One region of the Rhizobium beringeri genome, then DNA from elsewhere that is predicted to be linked to it. Evidence: riboswitches for the same ligand, from Rfam matches in the RefSeq annotation. Region 1 holds a riboswitch; each other region holds the start of a gene.
The links. A riboswitch is a leader RNA that binds a small molecule or an ion and turns the genes downstream of it on or off. The one in region 1 is predicted to bind cobalamin.
Positions count from the first base shown of each region.

Region 2: linked by a shared signal. The riboswitch ahead of nrdH (glutaredoxin-like protein NrdH) and the one ahead of cobU (bifunctional adenosylcobinamide kinase/adenosylcobinamide-phosphate guanylyltransferase) in region 1 are both predicted to bind cobalamin.
Region 3: linked by a shared signal. The riboswitch ahead of bluB (5,6-dimethylbenzimidazole synthase) and the one ahead of cobU (bifunctional adenosylcobinamide kinase/adenosylcobinamide-phosphate guanylyltransferase) in region 1 are both predicted to bind cobalamin.
Region 4: linked by a shared signal. The riboswitch ahead of ELH03_RS12940 (ABC transporter substrate-binding protein) and the one ahead of cobU (bifunctional adenosylcobinamide kinase/adenosylcobinamide-phosphate guanylyltransferase) in region 1 are both predicted to bind cobalamin.

Region 1 is NZ_SILG01000001.1:2,333,142-2,337,012, reverse strand. Features, by position in the region: gene ELH03_RS11780 (chloride channel protein) at 1-1,106, opposite strand, end outside; cobalamin riboswitch at 1,366-1,762, shown strand; gene cobU (bifunctional adenosylcobinamide kinase/adenosylcobinamide-phosphate guanylyltransferase) at 2,158-2,682, shown strand; gene cobW (cobalamin biosynthesis protein CobW) at 2,687-3,736, shown strand; gene cobN (cobaltochelatase subunit CobN) at 3,741-3,871, shown strand, end outside.
Region 2 is NZ_SILG01000001.1:3,842,039-3,845,909, forward strand. Features, by position in the region: gene nrdE (class 1b ribonucleoside-diphosphate reductase subunit alpha) at 1-1,965, opposite strand, end outside; gene nrdI (class Ib ribonucleoside-diphosphate reductase assembly flavoprotein NrdI) at 1,944-2,348, opposite strand; gene nrdH (glutaredoxin-like protein NrdH) at 2,363-2,584, opposite strand; cobalamin riboswitch at 2,849-3,073, opposite strand; gene ELH03_RS19220 (heavy metal translocating P-type ATPase) at 3,237-3,871, opposite strand, start outside.
Region 3 is NZ_SILG01000001.1:2,168,663-2,172,533, reverse strand. Features, by position in the region: gene ELH03_RS10965 (MFS transporter) at 175-1,578, opposite strand; cobalamin riboswitch at 1,753-1,940, shown strand; gene bluB (5,6-dimethylbenzimidazole synthase) at 1,983-2,669, shown strand; gene ELH03_RS10955 (adenylate/guanylate cyclase domain-containing protein) at 3,061-3,871, shown strand, end outside.
Region 4 is NZ_SILG01000001.1:2,554,078-2,557,948, reverse strand. Features, by position in the region: gene ELH03_RS12955 (DsrE family protein) at 1-16, shown strand, start outside; gene blh (bifunctional sulfur transferase/dioxygenase Blh) at 199-1,479, shown strand; gene ELH03_RS12945 (tetratricopeptide repeat protein) at 1,545-2,147, opposite strand; cobalamin riboswitch at 2,375-2,632, shown strand; gene ELH03_RS12940 (ABC transporter substrate-binding protein) at 2,810-3,826, shown strand; gene ELH03_RS12935 (FecCD family ABC transporter permease) at 3,832-3,871, shown strand, end outside.

The sequences.
Region 1 (3,871 bases):
TAGGGACCGCAATAGGCGAAGAGCTTGCCGAGCAGGGCGCCCATGAACAGCGAGGCGAAGAACAGCCCACCCCTGAAGCCGGAGCCGATCGAGATCGCCGAGGCGAAGGATTTCAAGAGGAAGAGGCCGATCAGCGTCGGGATTGCCACCTCACGGGAAAGGTTGAGATGCAGCGCGCCGTGGCCGGCTGAGAGCACCTGCGGCGAGATCATCGCCAATAGCCCGACGATGATGCCGCCGAGGGCCGGGCGGAAGGGTGGGGCGATCGAGCTCTTGCGTGCCAGCTCTTCGACAAAGGCGACGCCCTGCATGATCAGGATGCCGACACCGGCGCAGAAAGCACCGAGCAGCAGTGCCGGGATATAATCGGCCGGCACGACCGAGCCGAAGCTGCCGATATCGATGGTGAAATCGCTGCCGGCAAGCAGCCTTGCGATCAGGGTGGAGACAAGGGCGGAGACGACGACAGGCGTCAGCGAGACGATCGTATAGGTGCCGATGATCAGCTCGAAGGCATAGAAAGCACCGGTCAGCGGCGCGTTGAAGGCGGCGGCGATGGCGCCCGCCGCGCCGCAGCCAACGAGGGTGCGCAGGTCCGAGCGGCGAAGCTGCAGCTTCAGCCCGAATTTCGAGGCGAGGCCGGCGGCAAGCTGGGTATAGCCGGCCTCCAGGCCGACGGAGGCGCCAAAACCGTTGGAAATCAGGTTCTGCACGGCAACGATGATGCTGTCGGTCAAGGACAGGCGGCCGCCATGCAGCGCATTGGCCTCGATCGGGTCGACCATCGGCTTCTTCCGTCGTTTCGCCAGCACTAGGAGCAACAGGCCGAGCAGGGCGCCGCCGATGACGGGGGCGGTGAGCAGCAGCATCTTGTTCTCGATCTCGGACGAGCTCAACCGCTCGCTGTCGGCGATGCCGAAGACCAGCTGATGCAGCTCGTTGGAGACGTAACTCATGCCGGTGACGGCGAGACCCGAGATGATGCCGACGACGGCGCCCGCCAGCGACAGGCCGACCTCGCTACGGCGGGTCAGCGCCCGCAGGCGTCCCGGATCGAAGAATACACGCAGCGCACGAAAACGGCGCCGATCCAATTTCATAAGCATGGCTAGACAACTAGGCGGGGAGAGGCCCGGTCAAGGGCAGAGATGGTCGCGCAGTCCGCTTGCGACGCAATTGCGGCGAAAAGCCGGCGGTTGGGATAAATTTTTATGACGTAAGCCACTGATAAATGACGATATTTTAGGTAGGGTAAGTCGTGTTTGAGTAAGTGTGTCGCGTGGCTGGCGATCGAGCTTCCGCCAAGGCCGGTTGACTTCCCCCCTGTGCTTGCCTAACCATCCCGATAACGGATGGTCGACTGACCATCCTGACATAACGGATGGTTCCGGATCGGTGTTGCGCCCTTCCGGATGAAAAGGGAATGTGACGGGGCGGACCCAAGCCGGGCGCCTTCATCACAGCCGACCCCGCGACTGTAGAGCGGTCAGGGTCTTCCATCCGGCATCAAGCCCTTCCGGCTCGGAGCCTGCAATCGTGCGGGCGGGCGGGACGGGCGATATGCCGGAAAAGCCACTGGATATGCATGGTGATCAACCGGGGTCGGACGCCTCTCAAGTCTACGAATCGTCCACCTTTTCACTGATGCAGCCGGGAAGGCGAGGATGATCCGCTGGCACGATCAGGGCGACCGGTTTCCGGTCTGCCCCGATCGCGGCCGATAACCGCGAGCCAGGAGACCTGCCATGCGTGCCGGGCGAGAAGCCCACACCTGGGCACTATGCCCGTTGCCAGCACGGAGGTTGTCTTGGCTGAACGATTGAATTCAGCGCGGCCTGGTGCGGCGCGATTTGCTTCCTCTTCTCCCCAGCGGGGAGAAGGTGGCCCGAAGGGTCGGATGAGGGGGCCGCACGGCACGCCCTTCATCATTGCCCTTCGCTTGCGCTCAGTGCATTCGCGGCTTTGCCGCTCGCCCCCTCAACCGCCTGCCGGCACCTTCTCCCCGCTGGGGAGAAGAGACATGTGGCGATGCTTTGCCTCGTCTGATCCCATGGAAGTCAAAGAGACGGCTTTGGACTGCGGTTCGTTCTGCAGCAGAAGCTCGAGCGGACAGTGGGGGGCAAACCACATGTCCTTCACCCGAGGGACCGTTTGCGCATGACCGTCGCTCCTTCCAACGCCGTCTTCATCCTCGGCGGTGCGCGCTCCGGCAAGTCCCGGTTCGCCGAATCCCTCGTCACCGCGACCGATCTGGATCGCCACTACCTTGCCACCGGCCGTGCCTGGGACGAGGAGATGCAGGCGCGCATAACGCAACACAAGGCCGATCGCGGTCCGTCCTGGACGACGCATGAGGAGCCTCTCGATCTTGTCGGCAGGCTTACCGCCATCGACGGCGAGGGGCGCATCGTGCTGATCGATTGCCTGACGCTCTGGGTCACCAATCTGATGATGGAGAAGCGTGAGATGGCGGCGGAATTTGCCGCACTTGCCGATTTCCTGCCCGCTGCGAAGGCGCGGCTCGTTTTCGTTTCCAACGAGGTCGGTCTCGGCATCGTGCCGGATAATCGCATGGCGCGGGATTTTCGCGATCATGCCGGCCGGCTGCACCAATCGATCGCGGCGAAGGCCGCCGAAGTCTATTTCATCGCGGCAGGCCTGCCGCTGAAAATGAAGGGTTAAGTCCATGAACCAGCAGAAGATTCCCGCAACCGTCATCACCGGCTTCCTCGGTGCCGGCAAGACGACGATGATCCGCAACCTGCTGACCAATGCCGGCGGCAAGAAGATTGCGCTTATTATCAACGAATTCGGCGATCTCGGTGTCGACGGCGACGTGCTGAAGGGCTGCGGTGCTGATAATTGCACCGAGGACGACATCATCGAGTTGACCAATGGCTGCATCTGCTGCACCGTTGCGGACGATTTCATTCCGACGATGACGAAGCTGCTCGAGCGCGAACAGCGGCCCGATCACATCGTCATCGAGACCTCGGGCCTTGCTTTGCCGCAGCCGCTGGTCGCCGCCTTCAACTGGCCCGACATTCGCACCCAGGTGACCGTCGACGGCGTCATCACGGTGGTCGACAGCGCCGCTGTAGCCGCCGGCCGTTTTGCCGACGATCATGATGCGGTCGATGCGCGCCGTGCCGAAGATGAATCGCTCGATCACGAAAGCCCGATCGAGGAGCTGTTCGAGGATCAGCTGACCTGCGCCGACCTCATCGTGCTCAACAAGACAGACCTGATCGATGCTGCCGGCCTTATCAGGGTGCGCGACGAGGTTGCCTCCCGCACGGTGCGCAAGCCCGTGATGATCGAGGCGAGGAACGGCGAGGTGTCGGCCGGCATCCTGCTCGGCCTTGGCGTCGGCACAGAGGACGATGTCGCCAATCGCAAGTCGCATCACGAGCTGGAGCATGAAGACGGTGCGCCGCACGACCATGATGAATTCGACAGCTTCGTCGTCGATCTCGGAGCCATTGCCGATGCCGCCGGCTTCGTCGAAGCGCTGAAGGACATCATATCAGCCCATGACGTGCTGCGTCTCAAGGGTTTCGTCGACGTTTCAGGCAAGCCGATGCGCCTGCAGCTCCAGGCCGTCGGCAGCCGCATCGACCACTATTTCGACCGCGCCTGGGGCTCAGGCGAAAAGCGCGGCACACGCCTCGTCGTCATTGGCCTGCATGAAATGGACCAGGGCGCGGTGAGGGCGGCGATCGAAGCGCTGGCATAGACCGATGCATCTGCTTCTGGCCCAGCAGGGAACGATCAGCGACGGCGAGGAGGCCATCGACCTCGGGCAGACGCCGGGCGACATCCTATTCCTGTCGGCGGCCGACACCGAGCTTGCCGCGATCGCGGCGGCCCA
Region 2 (3,871 bases), 1.5 Mb from region 1:
ATAATAGTCGAGATTGTCGTTGGTCATGAACGGCGCCGGATAATAGACACGGCCGATCTTGCCTTCCTTGCGGATCTCGATCTTCGAGACGATCGGATGGATCGAGGAGGTCGAGTGGTTGATATAAGAGATCGAGCCTGTCGGCGGCACCGCCTGCAGGTTCTGGTTATAGAGGCCGGAGGCCATCACCGCCTTCTTCAACGCCACCCAATCTTCCTGCGTCGGAATGTGAATGCCTGACGTCTCGAACAGCGCCCTCACCGTCTCCGTCGCCGGCTCCCAGCGCTGCTCCGTATATTTGTCGAAATATTCGCCGGAGGCATATTTCGAGTTCTCGAAGCCCTTGAAGCTTGTGCCGCGTTCGACCGCCAAAAGGTTTGAGGCGCGGATCGCGTGGTAGGTCACCGTATAGAAATAGATGTTGGTGAAATCGACGCCTTCCTCGGAGCCGTAGAAGATGCGTTCGCGGGCGAGATAGCCGTGCAGGTTCATCTGGCCGAGTCCGATTGCATGGCTCTCGTCATTGCCCTTCTCGATCGAGGGAACCGAGGAAATGTGACTCATGTCGGAAACGGCCGTCAGGGCCCGGATCGAGGTCTCGATCGTCTTGCCGAAATCGGCCGAATCCATTGCCGCCGCGATATTCAGCGAGCCGAGATTGCAGGAAATATCCTTGCCGAGATGTTTGTAGGAAAGGTCGTCATTATATTCGCTCGCCTCGCTCACCTGCAGGATTTCCGAGCATAGATTGCTCATCGAAATACGCCCGGCGATCGGGTTCGCCCGGTTCACCGTGTCCTCGAACATGATGTAGGGGTAGCCGCTCTCGAATTGGATTTCAGCAAGCACCTGGAAGAATTCGCGCGCCTTGATCTTCTTCTTGGAGATGCGGACGTCGTCCGCCATCTCGCGGTACTTTTCCGTCACCGAAATCTCAGTGAAGGGCACGCCATAGACGCGCTCCACGTCATAGGGCGAGAACAGGTACATATCCTCGTTGTTCTTGGCGAGCTCAAAGGTGATATCGGGCACGACGACGCCGAGCGACAGCGTCTTGATGCGGATCTTCTCGTCGGCATTTTCGCGCTTGGTGTCGAGGAAGCGCATGATGTCGGGGTGGTGGGCGTTAAGATAGACGGCACCCGCCCCCTGCCGCGCGCCGAGCTGGTTGGCATAGGAGAAACTATCTTCAAGCAGCTTCATGACAGGGATGATGCCCGAGGACTGGTTCTCGATATGCTTGATCGGCGCGCCCGCCTCGCGGATATTCGTCAGCGACAGCGCCACGCCGCCGCCGCGCTTCGACAATTGCAGCGCCGAATTGATCGACCGGCCGATCGATTCCATATTGTCCTCGACGCGCAGCAGGAAGCAGGAAACCAGTTCGCCGCGCTGCTTCTTGCCGGCATTGAGGAAGGTCGGCGTTGCCGGCTGGAAGCGGCCGGAAATGATCTCCTCGACCATGTCGCGGGCAAGGGCCTCGTCGCCACGCGCCAAGGCCAGAGCCACCATGCAGATGCGGTCCTCATAGCGCTCGAGATAGCGCTTTCCGTCGAAGGTCTTCAGCGTATAGCTGGTGTAATATTTGAAGGCGCCGAGGAAGGTCGGGAAACGGAATTTCTTGGCATAGGCCTGGTCGAACAGATCCCGCACGAAATTGAAGGAATACTGGTCTAGAACCTCCTGCTCGTAATAGCCCTCGGTCACGAGGTAATCGAGCTTTTCCCCCAGATTGTGGAAGAACACAGTGTTCTGGTTCACGTGCTGGAGGAAATATTGCTTGGCCGCCAAACGATCCTTGTCGAGCTGGATCCGCCCCTCATCGTCATAGAGGTTCAGCATCGCGTTCAGCGCGTGATAGTCGAGGGTTTCGGCGGCCTTCGGCGGCCTTTCCCCGGCGGGCTGAGCGAAAGTGTGATGCGGTTTTGCGTCCGCATCCCGCGTCATGTTTGTTGCCGTGTCCAAAATCGTTCCATTCCGTGTTTGACCTTGGCAACGTCGTCTTCGGTGCCCATGAGCTCGAACCGGTAAAGGTACGGCACCTGGCATTTCTGCGAGACTACGTCGCCGGCGAGCCCGTATGTCTCGCCGAAATTGCTGTTGCCCGCGGCGATTACGCCGCGGATGTGTCCGCGGTTTTCCGCATCGTTGAGGAAACGGATCACCTGCTTGGGAACGGCGCCCTTGCCGCCGTCGCCGCTATAGGTCGGCACGATCAGCACGAAGGGTTCGCGGATATGGAACGCGTCTGCGCCACCTGGCGGAATGCGCGCCGCGCGCAATCCGAGCTTGACGACGAACCGATGGGTATTCTCGGATCGGCTGGAATAATAGACGATCAGGCCCATCGCTTGTCCTCAGGTCAGGAGAGCGCGCTAATCATGTCGGGACGGAAGCCCGCCCAATGCTGCTCGCCGGCGATGACCACAGGCGCCTGCATGTAGCCGAGGCTGCGGACGCGATCCAGCGCTTCGGCATCCTGCGAGATATCGACGATGTCATAATCGACACCCAACCGGTCGAGGGCGCGGTAGGTGGCAGTGCACTGGACGCAGGCAGGCTTGCTATAGACGGTAATGGTCATGATATTCCTCGTGACGACGCGATTGGGCGCAGGACATCGATCGGAAATCTGCCGATATCCATCGAAAAATTCTCTGATGATTTGAGCTATGCGGCTGTTTAGCCCCTGGGCGCACTCCGCCCTCTACCTCGAGCGGGTGGCGGCCTGAACTGAGATACTGACATGACTTCACCCCGAAGTGGCTCATGCGGAGGCTCGAGCCGGCGAAACGCGATGCGGAGATTCCCCGCAGCCATGCAACGCGACCTTCCGGACACCCCGCCCGTGGACGTTTCGTTCGAGGCAGGTCTCCTGGCTCACGGGTCAAAGCGCCTGCCCCAGCCTTCCCGGAGCATCATGCTCCAGTGACCTGAAATCGGACAGTTGCTCGCCGCTTACAGTTGCGGGGGCAGCTCCGGCATTGCCGCACCATGATGGCGAGACGCACCGAATTCCCGTCTTAGCCGCCGATCCTCACGAATCGACGGAACCTCGAACACTAGATATGGTACTCGAATCGCCGATGACGTCAACAAGTTGTTGTGGCGTCGCAGCAATGGCGGCAAAGAATCGCCGCGCCTGTGTATGATGTGGATAATGAAGCGTTAATGGAAATGCGCTGTGGAAAACCCATCATAAAAGAGCCGGTAGAAGCCGGCTCCCCAAACGATATTCATATTTTTATTCGAAGCAGCCTGAGCGCGTTGATCGTTACCAGCACGGTGGCGCCGGTATCGGCGAGGATCGCTGGCCAGAGCCCGGTGATGCCAGCGATCGTCGTCACCAGAAACACCGCCTTCAGCCCGAGTGCGATGGTGATATTCTGCAGGATGTTGCGCATCGTGCGTTTGGAAAGTTCGATCATGCGCGCCACGTCGCCGACGCGTCCGTGCAACACGGCGGCATCCGCCGTCTCCAGCGCCACATCGGTGCCACCACCCATGGCGATGCCGATATCGGCAGCAGCCAGCGCCGGCGCATCGTTGATGCCGTCGCCGACCTTGGCGACGATAAAACCCTGGCGCTTCAATTCGCCGACGACCCGCTGCTTGTCCTCCGGCATCATCTCGCCGCGCCAGTCGATGCCGAGCATGCCGGCAACGGCTGCTGCCGTCCGCTTATTGTCGCCCGTCAGCATGATAGCCTTGACGCCTGCCGATTTGAGGCTAGCGAGCCCGGCCTCGGCATCCTCACGCGGCTCGTCGCGCATGGCGATCAGGCCGGCCGCAACACCGTTGACGAGCAGCACCGACACGCTCTTGCCCTCGTCGTTCAGCGCCGTGATGCGTGCATCCTGTTCGGCGCTGA
Region 3 (3,871 bases), 160 kb from region 1:
GCCCATGTCCTGATAGCAACCCAAAACGCGCAAACGCAGTGTGTATTTGATGTGTGAATAAATCATAAAGTAGAAAGGAATGCTGAGCACACGCGTGCCATTCGCCTCTGCTCCCGCCGGCGCCGAGCCTTGCGAACCGGTGGGTGTAGGAGGGCTTCCATGGCGCCAGGGAGATCAGCTATTTTCCGCTACGGCCTCTTCGGGCTCGGCGTGCCGGCGCTTGCGGCCGCGCGCCGTCAGTTCCGCGCCGGCATCGTGGGGCAGGCGCAGGAAGGTAATGCAGGCGAGTGCCGAAATCGCCGAGACGCTGAAGAAGGCGATGTGGAAATCCGAGACCAGCAGCCTGCCGTCGTGGAAGCTGCTGGAAATTTCGAGGATGCCGCCGGCGATCGCCACACCCATCGCCATGGAGATACGCTGGGCAACGGCATTGATCGCGGTTGCCTGGCTGCTGTCGGCCTCGTCGACATCGCCGAAGGCCATGGCGTTGACGCCGGAGAAAGCCATGGAGCGGAACAGGCCGCCGATCAGCAGGCAGGCCATGATCAGGAACAGTGGCGTTTCAGCGGTGAACAGGCCGTTGATGCCGAGGAAGATCGCCGCCAGCAAGGTGGTGAGCGAGATCACCGTGCGGAAGCCGAAGGCATTGAAAGTGCGCGAGGCGGCGAATTTCGAGCCCATGGAGCCGAGCGCACTGACGAAGGTGACCGAGCCCGATTGCAACGGCGTCAGGCCGAAGCCGAGCTGCAGCATCAGTGGCATCAGGAAAGGCAGGGCGCCAAGCCCCATGCGGAAATTCGAGGCGCCGAGGATCGCCGCCCGGAACATCGGGTAACGGAACATCTTCGGATCGAGAAGCGGATAGGGCACGCGGCGGGCATGCAGGAGGTAGAGGAGGCCGGCAAGGATGCCGATCGCAACCGTGACATAACCGTAGATAACGGGCACGGCCGGCAGGCTGATCACCGACAGGCCGAAGACGAAGCCGGAGAAGCCGAGGCCGCACAGGAAGAAGCCCGGGAAATCCATCGGCCGCGGGCTGCGTGGCTCGACCGCCGGCAGGAAACGGGTGACGAGGATGATGCCGAGCACGCCGATCGGGACGTTGATCCAGAAGATCCAGTGCCAGGTGAGGTAGGTGGTGAGGAAGCCGCCGATCGGCGGCCCCATGATCGGACCGATCAAAGCTGGAATGGTAAGCCAGGCCATGGCATCGACGAGTTCGTGGCGCGGCGTTCCCCGGACCAGCAGCAAGCGGCTGACCGGCGTCATCATCGAGCCGCCGGCGCCCTGGATCAGGCGTGAGATGACGAAGGCCGTGATCGAGTTGGAAAAGGCGCAGGCGATCGAGCCGATCATGAAAACGAAGATCGCCATGCGGAAAATGTTGCGCGCGCCGAACCGATCGGACATCCAGCCGCTGATCGGGATGAAGATCGCCAGCGCCACGAGATAGCTGGTGACGGCGAGCTTCAGCGCGATCGGCGAGGTGCCGATATCGGCTGCGATCGCCGGCAGGCTGGTGGCGATCACGGTCGAATCCATCTGTTCCATGAACAGGGCGACCGCAAGGATCATGGGCGTGAGGCGGGGCACGGGCAACCAAAATGCAAAGAGAAAAAGTGCGGCGCCATGGGCGTCGGTCAGGATCGGTTTGTTTCTAAGGCAGCGATGCGCCACTGTCCATGAAGTCGATGTCGCATGCGGCGTGTCGGCGGCATGAGGGCTGGCTTGCCGCCGCCGCGCTTTCCTGAAATAGATGCCCCGTCAGGTGCCCGCCGTCTAGGCGGGAGAATCGGGAATCCGGTGCAAGGCCGGAACGTGCCCAACGCTGTAAGGCCGACGCTTGCCGCTTCATTACGCCACTGGCTTCTCGCCGGGAAGGCTGCGGCAGACGGATGACGCTGAGTCAGAAGACCGGCCTGGCAAGATAGACCGATCCGCGCGGACGGCGGGGCGGTTGCGTTGTTGGGGATTTGACGATGCGACCTTTTGATGAGGATGCCCTTTCGGCGGCGTCCGGTTTTTCCGCGGCTGAACGCGAGGCCGTCTATCATGCGATCATGACGCGGCGCGACGTTCGCAGCCAGTTCCTGCCCGATCCCTTGCCGGGTGACCTTGTGCAGAGGCTGCTGACGGCTGCCCATCATGCACCCTCCGTCGGCTTCATGCAGCCGTGGAATTTCATTCTGGTGAAAAGCGCAACCGTGCGGGCGCGCGTCCGGGATGCTTTTGCGAGGGCCAATGAGGAGGCGGCGCTGATGTTCGAAGGCGAACGGCGGCAGGCTTACCGCTCGCTCAAGCTTGAAGGCATCGTCGAGGCGCCGCTCGGCATATGCGTGACTTGCGATCCTACTCGCAGCGGCAGCGTGGTACTGGGGCGCACGCACAATCCCAGGATGGATAGCTATTCCACAGTCTGCGCCATCCAGAATCTCTGGCTTGCGGCGCGGGCGGAAGGGGTGGGCATCGGCTGGGTCAGCATCTTTCATGAGGGCGACCTGAAGAGCATTCTCGGCATACCCCAGCATATCGAGGTGATCGCCTGGCTCTGTGCCGGTTTCGTCGACCGGCTCTATGACGAGCCGGAACTGTCCGTCAAAGGCTGGCGGCAGCGGCTACCGCTCGATGAACTCGTCTTTCATGATGGATGGGGGCTGAACACCTAGGGCAGTGCGGTGGAGCATGGCCTCAATCGCACAGTCACGCCATTGACAGTCAAGGTGAGCAAACCGATGTCGGTATCGCCGACGCCGGGCGAGGCCGAGATATCTTTATTCCGTTATGCCGAACGCGGCATAACGGAATTTATCCCGAGCCCGAGACTATGCCGAGCCAGTTCCCTAAAGCCCGCGATTTCCGATAGTTCCCGATTGCAAGCTCGGCATATTCCACCGATCGCCCCTCGGCCGGAATGCGCCCGCAGCGGACTAAGCGATTGCCGTCGGTGGACGAGTGACACCGAGCGGATTGAGATCGTCTTGGATGCTTGGATGAGGTATCATCGCAGCAGCTTTCCAGAATACTGTCGATGACTGCCTCGCGTCAGCGGAGGACGAAATGACAACGCCTCAGGTCGAACGTAGGACCACGGCCGTGTTGGTTGCCGATGTCGTTGGGTACTGCCGACTCGTTGAGACTAACGAGGAAAGGGCGCTCGTGGCAATTAAAGAGCTCTGGGGTGCTGTGTTCCGACCGTTAATAGCTGAGTACCGTGGGCGGATCGTAAAATTGATGGGTGACGGCCTCATCGCGGAGTTCGGATCTGTTGTCGGAGCAGTTGCCTGTGCGGCGGCAGTACAAGAAAAGCTTGCCGCTCAACAGCAACAGGTTGCAGTTGAACGCCGTATCGTGCTCCGGATCGGCATAAACCTCGGAGACGTCGTGATCGACGGTGATGATCTTCTTGGCGACGGGGTCAATGTCGCTGCGCGCCTGGAGCAACTATGTCCGCCAGGCACCGTGCTCATATCCGGCTCAGCTCACGAACAACTGTCGGGAAAACTCGATCTCCACTTCGAGTATGTGGGCGAGCAGCACCTAAAGAATATCGCACGGCCGGTGAGGACCTACTGCATGGACGTCGGCGGCTTGACGCCAATGCTCCCAGCCAGCTCACGATCCGACAAACCGGCGGTCGCTGTTCTGCCTTTTGACAATATGAGCGCAGATCCTGATCAGGCTTATTTCAGCGACGGTATTACTGAAGACGTCATCACCGAGCTTTCGAGATTCAGAGAGCTCACGGTGATTGCCCGCAATTCCTCATTCGCCTTTCGCGGACAGAGCATGGACCTGCGTCAAATCGGACGCATGCTGGGAGCGGAGTATGTCGTGGAAGGAAGCGTTCGGCGGCTGGGAGATCGGGTGC
Region 4 (3,871 bases), 220 kb from region 1:
GACGCTGTCGTTTTGACGATACACGGCCGGGCCGAGTGGGAGTTTGGGCGGCGTCTCCCGCCGGTTTCGTCAGGCTTTGCGGATCGGCGACGGGTGCAGAGGAATACCAAGCGCCTATTCTTGCGTTCGGCAATATACTTGTGAGATTGTATCGATATACGTGCGATAATGCCTGGTGCGGGCAGCGCGGGGGCTTCGATGACATCCGTGAGGGTCAATGAGCTGATATCGGTGGCGGGGCAGCCCGACGCCGCAGGTTTTGCCGCCTTCGCGGCTGATGGCTTTGCCGCCGTCATCAATGCCCGGCCGGATGGCGAGGAGCCGGCGCAGCCGGGCAATACGGCGGAAAAGGCTTCCGCCGCCGCCGCCGGGCTCGCCTACAGCTTCGTGCCGGTGAAGGGGACCGAGATCACCGAGGCCGATATCCGTGCGTTCCAGGCGGCGATGGCCGAGGCCAAGGGACCGGTCGTCGCCCATTGCAAGAGCGGCACGCGGGCGTTGACGCTCTACGCGCTGGGCGAGGTGCTCGACGGGCGGATGAAGCCCGGAGATGTCGAGGCCCTCGGTCAAAACCTCGGCTTCGATCTTGCCGGCGCGCGCCGTTGGCTGGAAAAGCGGTCAAGGCAGGCGGCTGGTGTGAAGGCCTTCTTCGAGCCCCGCACCTGCAGTGTGCAATATGTTGTTTCCGACCCGGCGACGAAACGCTGCGCCATCATCGACCCGGTGTTCGATTTCGACGAGATGTCGGGGGCGACGGGAACGGCCAATGCCGACGCCATCCTCGCTCATATCAAAAGTGAAGGGCTGACGGTCGAATGGATCCTCGACACGCATCCGCATGCCGATCATTTCTCCGCCGCGCATTATCTTCATGAGAAGACCGGTGCGCCGACCGCGATCGGCGCCCACGTCACCGACGTCCAGACGCTCTGGAAGGAGATCTACAACTGGCCGGCGCTCGCGACCGACGGCTCGCAATGGGACCGGCTGTTTGCCGATGGCGACACGTTCGAGATCGGCGCGCTTAAGGCCCGCGTGATGTTTTCGCCCGGGCACACACTCGCCTCGGTGACCTATGTGATCGGCGACGCCGCCTTCGTGCACGACACAGTGTTCACGCCGGATTCCGGCACGGCGCGCACAGATTTCCCGGGCGGCAGCGCCAGTGCCCTCTGGCACTCGATCCAGGCGATCCTGTCGCTACCCGAGGAGACCCGCCTCTTTTCCGGCCACGACTACCAGCCGGGCGGCCGCCACCCGCGCTGGGAAAGCACGGTGACCGCCCAGAAAAGCGCTAATCCTCATATCGCAGGCATCGACGAGCCCGGCTTCGTGGCGCTGCGCCAGGCCCGCGACCGCACCCTGCCGAAGCCGAAGCTGATGCTGCACGCGCTGCAGGTGAATATCCGCGGCGGGCGGCTGCCCGAGCCAGAGGAGAATGGCAGGCGGTATTTGAAGATTCCGCTGGATGCGTTGTAGGGCGGAGTGACTAGCAGGTGGCGACGGCGTCTGGACGATTGCGCCGCCGGACAAAGGGCTGGATATCAGGAACGACCTTTGCCATCGAGCAATTCTGATACTGGGAGCGGCAGGTCTGGATGTGCACGACATAATTCGAGCAGATCTTCTCTTGCATCAGGGTAATCCTGAAGCGCTGCACGACGGTACCATTTGAATGCCTCCGTCAGATTGATCTCGCAGCCCACGCCATGCTCTTTCATTTGGGCTAGCCTGTATTGTGCACCGGCATGATCCTGATTTGCGGCCTGGCCGTACCATCTCACGGCGTCTGTTGGATCGATATCGCAACCGTCGCCGTCTTCTCTCATCAATCCCAATAAATACTGTGCGTCGGCATGGCCTTGACTGGCGGCTTTCTCAAACCACTTGCAGCCTTCGGGCGCGCTTTGTGCAACGCCGTCCCCCATGAGATACAGGCCAGCCAGGAGGAATTGCGCATCGACATGACCTTGTTCGCCCGCTTTCCGAAGCCATCTCGCGCCTTCGGCTTTATCCCCGGTGACACCTTCACCTCGTGCAGTGATGTGGCCCAATTCAAATTGTGCTTGCGCATCGCCTTGCTCGGCTGCTTGGCGAATTGCGCCTATCCTGGCTGCGGCGAGATCGGCGCTATCCGGATTGCTCATTGCTACATCAAACCTCGTTGAAATCGGTGGCGCCAAAGCTATGTCGGGGGCCTGCCTTTCGCAATCCGTCGTGACGCACGCCGACGGATGCCCCGGCGCTGGCGTCAGCACCGCAGACGATAGCTTTTGCTCGAGGGCGCTGGCGAGTTTTGCTTTTAGGTCTCGCAATTTGCCATGGTGAGCCGGCACGATCCTCCGCAATAATCATTGACGTCAGGCGGGTGGGCGACATAACTGGGTGCGACGGTTCCCTGAAGATGACTCCAAGGGGATTAATAGGGAACACGGTGAGGACGACCCAGTAGGGACCGAGACCGTGGCTGCCCCCGCAACTGTAAGCGGATTGTCGATCATCTCAGGAGTGGCCAGCGACTGGCCATCTCTGATGGGCCTATCGCCCTGCCACTGCGAACTATCGCGCGGGAAGGCGGATGAAACGACGGATATCCGCAAGCCAGGAGACCTGCCGTCAATCACGATCCAATCAACCGGGCGGGGATGCCCGGAAAGGAACAGATATGATTGACCTGCTGAACCTTCGCCGAATTCCGGCATGCATCCGCCTCGATTGGGTCTCCTGCGGCTAGTTCACGCCTAAGCGTGCTTTCGGTCCGCGCACATGAGCGGAACGGCCGTGATTTTTCCCTTGATCGAGGTTTTCCATGCGCCAGATTCTCGCCACCATGACATTTGCCTTCGGGCTCGCCGGCCTTGCGGCACCAAGCCTTGCCGCGACCCGATATCCCTTGACCATCACCAATTGCGGCCAGCAGGTGACCTTCGAAAAGGCGCCGGCGAGGATCGTTTCGATCGGCCAGGGCATGACCGAAGTTCTCTTCTCGCTCGGCCTTGCCGATAGGATCGCCGGAACGGCCGTCTGGGTCGGTCCAGTGCTGCCGCAATATGCCGAGGCCAACAGCAAGATAAAGCGGCTTGCCGACAACGATCCGAGCTTCGAATCCGTCGTCGGGCAGGAGCCCGACCTGGTGGCGGCCGAGTTCGAATGGCATGTCGGCGCGCAGGGATCCGTCGGCAAGCGGGAGCAGTTCAAGGATCTCGGGATCAATACCTATCTCGCGCCGGCCGATTGCGTCGCCAAGGTCAATACCGACGGCGGCGACGGCGTGCGCAGGGAATTGTTCACGATGGAGCTGATCTACAGAAAAATCGCTGAGCTCTCGGAGATCTTCGACGTGAAGGAGCACGGCGATGCGCTGATTTCCAAGCTGAAGAAGCGCGAGGCGGATGCCGTCGCTTCGATATCAGGCGCATCGGGCAAGAACTTGCCCGTCGTCTTCTGGTTCTCCAGCAAAGAGGTCAACGGCGACGCCTTCATCGCCGGTAAGAACAGCGCGCCCGCCTATATCCTGAAGACGATCGGTGCGAAGAACGTCGTCACCACGGAAGAGGAATGGCCGCTGGTGGGTTGGGAAACCATCGCCCAGGCGAACCCTGCCATCATCGTGCTGGCGACCATGGACCGCCGCCGTTACGCGGCTGACGATCCTAAGGTCAAGGTTGATTTCCTCGAGAACGATCCTGTGACCAAAGAGTTGGACGCGGTCAAAAACAAGCACTTCGTGATGATGGACGCACAGTCGATGAACCCGACGATCCGCACGATCGACGGCATCGAGACATTGGCGAACGGCATCAAGTCCTTCGGCCTGGCGCAGTGAAGGCAATGTCGGTCAGGCAACAGGGATGGTGGGCGCTTGGTGCGC